One region of the Shewanella eurypsychrophilus genome, then DNA from elsewhere that is predicted to be linked to it. Evidence: predicted binding sites of a transcription regulator. Region 1 holds the regulator's gene; the other holds the start of a gene.
The links. Region 1 encodes sigma-54, which starts transcription at its own class of promoters, with help from an activator protein. Its sites were predicted from a motif close to GTTGGCACGNNNNTNGNNT; they were not measured.
Positions count from the first base shown of each region.

Region 2: a site for sigma-54 is predicted at 2,940-2,958, ahead of flgA (flagellar basal body P-ring formation chaperone FlgA). Genes of this name have one in related genera too.

Region 1 is NZ_CP045503.2:5,076,615-5,080,300, forward strand. Features, by position in the region: gene lptA (lipopolysaccharide transport periplasmic protein LptA) at 1-346, shown strand, start outside; gene lptB (LPS export ABC transporter ATP-binding protein) at 343-1,074, shown strand; gene FM038_RS21750 (RNA polymerase factor sigma-54) at 1,228-2,706, shown strand; gene hpf (ribosome hibernation promoting factor) at 2,918-3,205, shown strand; gene ptsN (PTS IIA-like nitrogen regulatory protein PtsN) at 3,208-3,651, shown strand; gene rapZ (RNase adapter RapZ) at 3,648-3,686, shown strand, end outside.
Region 2 is NZ_CP045503.2:3,790,874-3,794,559, reverse strand. Features, by position in the region: gene FM038_RS16140 (FlgO family outer membrane protein) at 1-490, shown strand, start outside; gene FM038_RS16135 (LPP20 family lipoprotein) at 487-945, shown strand; gene FM038_RS16130 (flagella synthesis protein FlgN) at 1,252-1,677, opposite strand; gene flgM (flagellar biosynthesis anti-sigma factor FlgM) at 1,687-2,004, opposite strand; gene flgA (flagellar basal body P-ring formation chaperone FlgA) at 2,089-2,793, opposite strand; gene FM038_RS16115 (chemotaxis protein CheV) at 3,018-3,686, shown strand, end outside.

The DNA of each region.
Region 1 (3,686 bases):
ATTGGTTGCCATTGGTAAGCCTGCAACCTATTCACAAATAATGGAAGATGGCCGTCCGGCTTCAGCAAGCGCTGAAGAGATTCGTTATGAGTTATCGAATCGAACATTAACCTTAATCGGCAATGCCACGCTTGAACAGGATGGTAGCCAAGTAAAAGGCAACATGATCCGTTATAACATTGCTGAGCAACGGCTTATTGCCGAGAGTAAAGGCAATGACAGGGTTATTACCATTATTCAACCTGAAAACTATCAAGAAAGCAGTCAGGAAGAAAGAAAAGACCCTGAGCCCAAACCAGACCCAATTCCAACTCAGTTACCAGAGATTGAGCAGGAAAAGCAATGAAGCAGAAGACACTAAAGGCTGTAAACCTTGCTAAGAGTTATAAAAACCGAGCCGTAGTACAAGATGTCAGTATCACAGTTAAAACCGGCCAAATTGTTGGCCTACTGGGACCCAATGGTGCAGGAAAAACAACAACCTTTTATATGGTTGTGGGCCTAGTACAAAGTGATAAGGGCAGGATTTTAATCGATGATGATGATCTGACACTCGATCCAATGCACCTTAGGGCAAGAAAAGGCATTGGTTATCTTCCACAAGAAGCGAGTATTTTCCGAAAACTATCAGTAAGAGATAACATCATGGCGGTGTTACAAACCCGCTCAGATCTCGATAGCAATGGCCGTGACGAACAGCTCGAAAGTTTACTCGAAGAGTTCCATATCACTCATATTCGAGATAGTCAGGGCATGGCTTTGTCTGGTGGAGAACGTCGCCGAGTTGAAATTGCCAGAGCGCTCGCAGCAAACCCGCAGTTTATTCTTCTCGATGAACCTTTCGCAGGTGTCGATCCTATTTCAGTTATCGACATCAAAAAAATCATCGAACAACTTAAAAGCCGAGGGCTTGGTGTGCTCATCACAGACCATAATGTGAGAGAAACATTGGATGTTTGTGAGCGAGCATACATAGTAAGTCACGGAAATTTGATCGCTGAAGGCACACCCGCTGAAATCTTGGACAATCAGCAAGTGAGAGCTGTGTACTTAGGTGAACAATTCAAGCTATAGTTAATCAATAAACTCTTTCTTCCTCGCGTATTAAGAGCAAAAAAAATTTACCAACGCTCAGCTTACTTACAGTGAGTTTAGGGGCCAGAGAAACCCCAGTTCAATTAAACAGGCTTTCTCATTTTATAATTACAATGAAGGGAATAGCGGTAAATGAAAGCGTCACTCCAGCTTAAAATGGGTCAGCAGTTAACCATGACACCGCAACTGCAACAGGCCATTCGCCTTTTGCAGCTATCGTCGCTGGAACTGCAACAAGAAATCCAACAAGCATTAGACTCCAACCCCCTTCTCGAATTAGACGAGGAGCAAGTTGATCTCCCGGTCAATGGTGAAGATAAAACCATTGATTCAACTGAATTCAGTTCTGGCTCAGAGGATGATGCACCTCTCGATAGCTCAGCAGTAGATACTTCTGAAGCCTTAACTCAAGACTCGATGCCTGAAGACTTTCCTACGGACACCACTTGGGATGAGGTGTATACCGCAACGCCAAACTCTAGCTCTGGCGCTATGCGCGACGATGATATGCCTTTTCAAGGAGAAACTAGTGAAGGCTTATACGAGCACCTAGAATGGCAAAAGAACCTTACACCTTTTTCCGATAATGACCTCGCGATAGCAACCGCTATCATAGATGCTGTGGATGAGAGAGGCTATCTCACCCAAAGCGTCGAAGATATTCTTGAAGCGATGGGCGATCCAGAAATTGAGCAGGATGAAGTTGAAGCCGTTTTGAAACGTGTACAACATTTCGATCCCATTGGAATTGCAGCGAGAGATATCAGTGAATGCTTAATGATCCAACTTGCACAATATGCTGACACTACACCACATATCGATAATGCGCGTATTTTAATAGCAGATCACCTTGATTTAATAGCAGGACGAGACTTCCGCTTATTGATGCGTAAGACTAAGCTCAAAGAAGATGATCTTAGAGAAGCTATTGAGTTGATTCAAACGCTTAACCCTCGCCCAGGGTTAGCCATTACACTTGGCCGTGATGAATACGTGATCCCCGATGTCACTGTCACCAAGAAAAAAGGCCGCTGGGTCGTTGAGCTCAATCCAGACTACATGCCTAAAATCAATGTAAATCAACATTATGCTTCTATGGCAAAAAGCACCAAAAACCAAGCTGATGGCCAGTTTATCCGTGGACATCTACAGGAAGCTAAGTGGTTTATCAAAAGCTTAGAGAGCCGAAATGATACCCTGCTAAAAGTTGCCAACTGCATTGTAAAATTTCAGCAAGGTTTCTTTGAATTTGGTGAAGAAGCGATGAAACCTATGGTGCTTAACGATATTGCAGAAGCCGTTGAGATGCACGAGTCCACCATTTCGCGTGTCACTACTCAAAAGTATATGCATACTCCGCGAGGCATATTCGAGTTGAAGTACTTCTTCTCGAGCCACGTAGGAACTGATGATGGTGGTGAGTGTTCATCAACCGCTATTCGTGCCTTTATTAAGAAGTTAGTAGCAGCAGAAAATCAGAAGAAACCTCTGAGTGATAGTAAGATGGCATTGTTATTGGCAGAGCAAGGCATCAAGGTTGCCAGACGAACCATAGCCAAGTATCGTGAAGCTATGATGATTCCACCTTCGAATCAACGTAAAAGTTTATAAACAATCAATTTAGACCTTAAGTCGAAATAATCTATTCTTCACTTAAGGTCTGAGCCGCACTCAAAAAGAGCAGATGACCAGAAGAAGCCTGCAGTCGAAAATATGGCTAACCTCCTGGTATAACAGGGAACAGTGTTGTGAGTTAAGCCAAAATAACTTAGCGAAATCAGCCAAAGAGTTATCTATAATCGGAAACTGGAGGAGTATTTCTATGCAAATAAACCTAACTGGACATCATATCGAAATCACCACATCACTAAGACAATATGTTGAAGAAAAGTTTACTAAGCTTGAACGACATTTCGATCAGATCAATAATGTGCAGGTTATTTTAAATGTTCAAAAAATGCAGCAAAAAGCAGAAGCCAAACTTCACCTAGCGGGTGCAGAGGTTTTTGCAGCGTCTCAAAACGCAGACATGTATGCCGCAATCGACTCCCTGATAGATAAGCTAGACCGTCAGGTTATTAAACACAAAGAGAAGCTGACAAAACATTAACGATGGAATTAAGCACCATCCTGCAGCCGGAGTGTACTACTTGCGCCACTCCGGGCAGTAAGAAAAAGGTACTGGAACTCATCAGCGATCTTGCCGCTGTCCAGTATCCGACCCTATCTTCACAAGAGATATTTGAAAGCCTCTTGGCGAGAGAAAAAATGGGAAGCACAGGTATAGGTAATGGTATAGCGATACCTCATGGAAGGTTAGCCAATATCAATCAGCCCGTTGCCGTACTGATTAAGTGCGAGGAGCCGATCTCCTTTGACTCAATCGATAAGCAACCGGTAGATATACTTTTTGCACTTTTAGTACCCGCTGAACAATGTGAACAACACTTAAGTACCTTGTCATCAATGGCAGAGAAACTTAATAATAAGCTCATTTTAAAGCAGTTACGAAAAACACAAGATGAGTCAGAACTCTATCAGGTAATAACACAATGAAGCTGGTGATAGTATCCGGTCGCTCCGGTTCAGGA
Region 2 (3,686 bases), 1.3 Mb from region 1:
AGTGAGTGAGTTGGTTGAACAAAATGATGAGTTGGAGGCTACTCAGCCATTGTTAGTCGCTACGCCTGTGTTATTGGCCTCTTTCAATAAAACCAATGCTGTTGGTTTACAGCTGCAGCAAGGTTTAATCGCGGCTCTGCATGCCCGTCAGTTTAATCTTGTCGACATCAATGTTGGTGACAATATTCGGGTGACACCAGAAGGTGACTTTTTGCTTACCCGAGATTGGAAGCAGTTGCCATCAGGAATAGCTGTGGAGCATGTGGTCGTGTCAACAATGAGTATGAACAGTAAAGGAGTTGTGGTTAATTCAAGGATAGTTAACATCACTAATCATCGGGTAGTTTCAGCTTCGCAAGGAACATTTAGCGTGAATGATCTTCCTGGGTATTTAAAGCATTCTGAAAAAGTGGTGTCTCAAGATGGGCTGCTATATCGTGATACACAGAGGGGAATGAAGGAAGTACAAGTGATAGGGGGCATACAATGAAAAAGTGGATAACTCTTGGTTCAGTTCTGGCTGTATTGCTGCTATCTGGCTGCGCCTCTCAAGATCGATATATCGAATGGGAAACTCAGGCTCCTGAAAGTTTCCCTAAATTAACTGCCATTGGTTATGCGCCCTTAGATGCTCAACCAGGTGACACGCAATCTCAAAAAGTCTTAATGGCTATGCAGGCGTCAAAAATTGCCGCTTATAGAGAGTTAGCTGAACAAGTATATGGGCAACAGCTCTCAGCCAACAGTAGTGTGAATGATTGGGTGTTGTCTAGTGATAGTATTCAAACTTCGGTATCAGGTGTCATTCGAGGTGCGAAGGTGATTAAAACCTATCCGACAGGCGATTACTATGTTACTGAGTTGGAATTAGACTTCTCTCAGGTATGGGCATTGTATCAACAACAAAATCGCCCTCAGAAGATAAAAGAGATCACCTACTTTTAATCTTTCCTATTTATATAACTCCTCTTCGGCGGGAAGCGTTTTAGCTTTCTGCCTGTTTATCTTGTAAACCCGTCCAAATTAGTCTCAGTAATAAATGATTGGCTTTAGCACCAAAGCTAGTTTAGTTGTTCTGATGGGATAATGGAGGACGCGAGGTTAGCCGGTTAGGTGATATTCGAGATTTTCCAATGGGGCGATGAATGAGGAGGTCACTTATCTGTAAAAAGTGCTGCTAATAATGACAGTTGCTGCTAGTAATAAACCTAAACGAGCATGACTATTTTTTAGTTAGCATTAATATGAGAGTTAAGCTTTTATATCATTGCCTAAGGTCGAGATAGTCGAGGTTTTTCCTTTACCGTTATAGGTCATGCTTGAAGCATTTCGACTGGCTTGCAGTGCTTGTGATAAGCGGTTCATGCTAGCTATATTGAGCTCTATCAGGCTGGTGTTTTCACTATTAAGCTGCTGGCACTCTGCTAAAAGTGACTTAGCTTGTTGCACTTTTACGGATAGCTGTGCATCCATAGTAAGCAAAGATTTATCATTATGGTTCGATAACACTTCATCATTACGATTTAGACTATCAAGTAATTTCGCTTTGTTACCCGCAAGGGTGAGTAAAAGATCTGCGTTTTGATCACTCAATGCGCTTTTCTCTTCGGTGATAATTACTTTTAGTCTACTGAGTATGTCGAGCTGTTGCTCGATGATGTCGTTTATCTGACTCATAAATGTTTCTTAGAAATCCTTTAAATCATTTTCAAATTGGGCGATATTAGTGGCGAGTTTTTCAGGATCGATTTTATATCGACCTTCTGCAATAGCCAACTTTATCTCTTGAACCTTTTGCTCATTCACTTCTGGAATATCAGTCATTTTAGCTTGGATGTTTTGTAGTTGTTGTGCTTGAGACGTCAATGAAACTGAGTCACTCTTTGGGGGAGTGCTTAATGACGTCACTGCATTTTCACTCGGCTTTTCACTGCTTTTATTGGTTGTTGATTTACCAATTTGAGTGTTTGTAGCTGTGTTTACTTGCTTAATATCAATAGCCATATTTGGCTCCAACAATAATAAAATAGAAGAACATAACGCTATATCGGCAGGGATACCGTGAGCTTTAATAAAAATTAAGCAAAATTACATTCTAACTTCAACCTCTCCAACATCGATGACTCTAGCGTCAACACTCTTATTGGAGTGAGAGTTCTTAATACGAATTCTATCACCTAAATTACCATCATGCAGCGCTTCACCTATGGTTTTTATTTCAAAGTTTTGTGAGCGGGCAATAATCGAAACTGTATCACCTTTACAAACGAAGCAGAGGTTATTGCTGAAGATAGGTTGATCGGGTGCCATTCTTCTTTTAACTCTTGTGCCGACCACGTCATTTATATTGTCGAATTGTTGTCCTCTTAGCACTGCTTGTTCGACATATTTAATCACAACATCACCTCTAACAATGAGATCGCCTGGCCCCAATGTCTCTCTTGCGACGACAACTGGGTATAAAATATCAACCCTGACGGAAAGAAAAATTTGCCAGGGGTATTGAAGCTGAGGGCTATTACAGGTGACTTTTACCGTGTTGTTACGTTTAATCGCTCTGTTACTGGCTAGTATTGCTGTGACTGGAGGTAAACACAGTGGTGGTTTTAAGCGAGTGTCTAGGCTTTGTGGAATAATATTGACTCTAGCGTGTTCTGCTACATCAATTTTTTCTTCCACAGCCGCTATAGCTAGTTGGGAAATGGCCGATAAAGAGGGCACACTTGCAACTTGCTCGCTAAAAACGCTATTTGATATTAAAATCAATGAAAAGATGGCATATTTTACTTTCATAATGAATAGACTAGCTTGATGAGCTAGATTGCACCTATACTTTCTTAGTGACCGAAATTTTCGCCAAAACAAATATTTTGCTATGGCGTCATAATCTTGACGAACTAAGGTCAAGTTGTGAGATATTTACTACTTATCAAATAAGTAAGCAATTAGTATGCCTAGACCGAATAAATTAATGGGGCTAGGTAACATTTTTACAAGACGACAAGGCAAAGCGCATTATGTCAAGTATTCTCGATTCAGTGAATAAACGAACACAGTTAGTCGGGCAAAACCGTTTAGAGCTTTTGCTATTTAAACTAAATGGTCGTCAAAGGTTCGGTATCAATGTATTTAAAGTGAAAGAGGTGTTGCAATGCCCACCTCTTACTAGCTTGCCCAAGTTAAACCCCACTGTGAGAGGTGTCGCGCATATTCGCGGTAAAACTATTTCAGTGATCGATTTGAGTGCAGCAACAGGTGGCCGTCCTATCGAGAACACCGAAGGATGTTTTATCATTATCTCTGAATATAACCGCAGTGTGCAGGGGTTTTTAGTTAGATCAGTAGAACGCATTATCAATATGAATTGGGAAGCGATTCTGCCTCCACCTCAGGGAGCGGGCAGAAATTCATATTTAACGGCGGTAACTGAAATTGAGGGAGAGTTAGTCGAAATTCTTGATGTTGAAAAAATTCTCGATCAAATATCTCCAGTTAAAACTGAAATTAGTAAAGAACTTGATGAAATTCTGACGATCGATCGAGAAAAGCATTTCCACATCATGGTGATTGATGATTCGGCGGTGGCGCGTAAACAGATAATCAGAGCATTATCTTCTTTGGGTCTGCAGATTGATACGGCTATTGATGGTAGAGATGCACTCGATAAGCTGAATAAAATTGCTAAA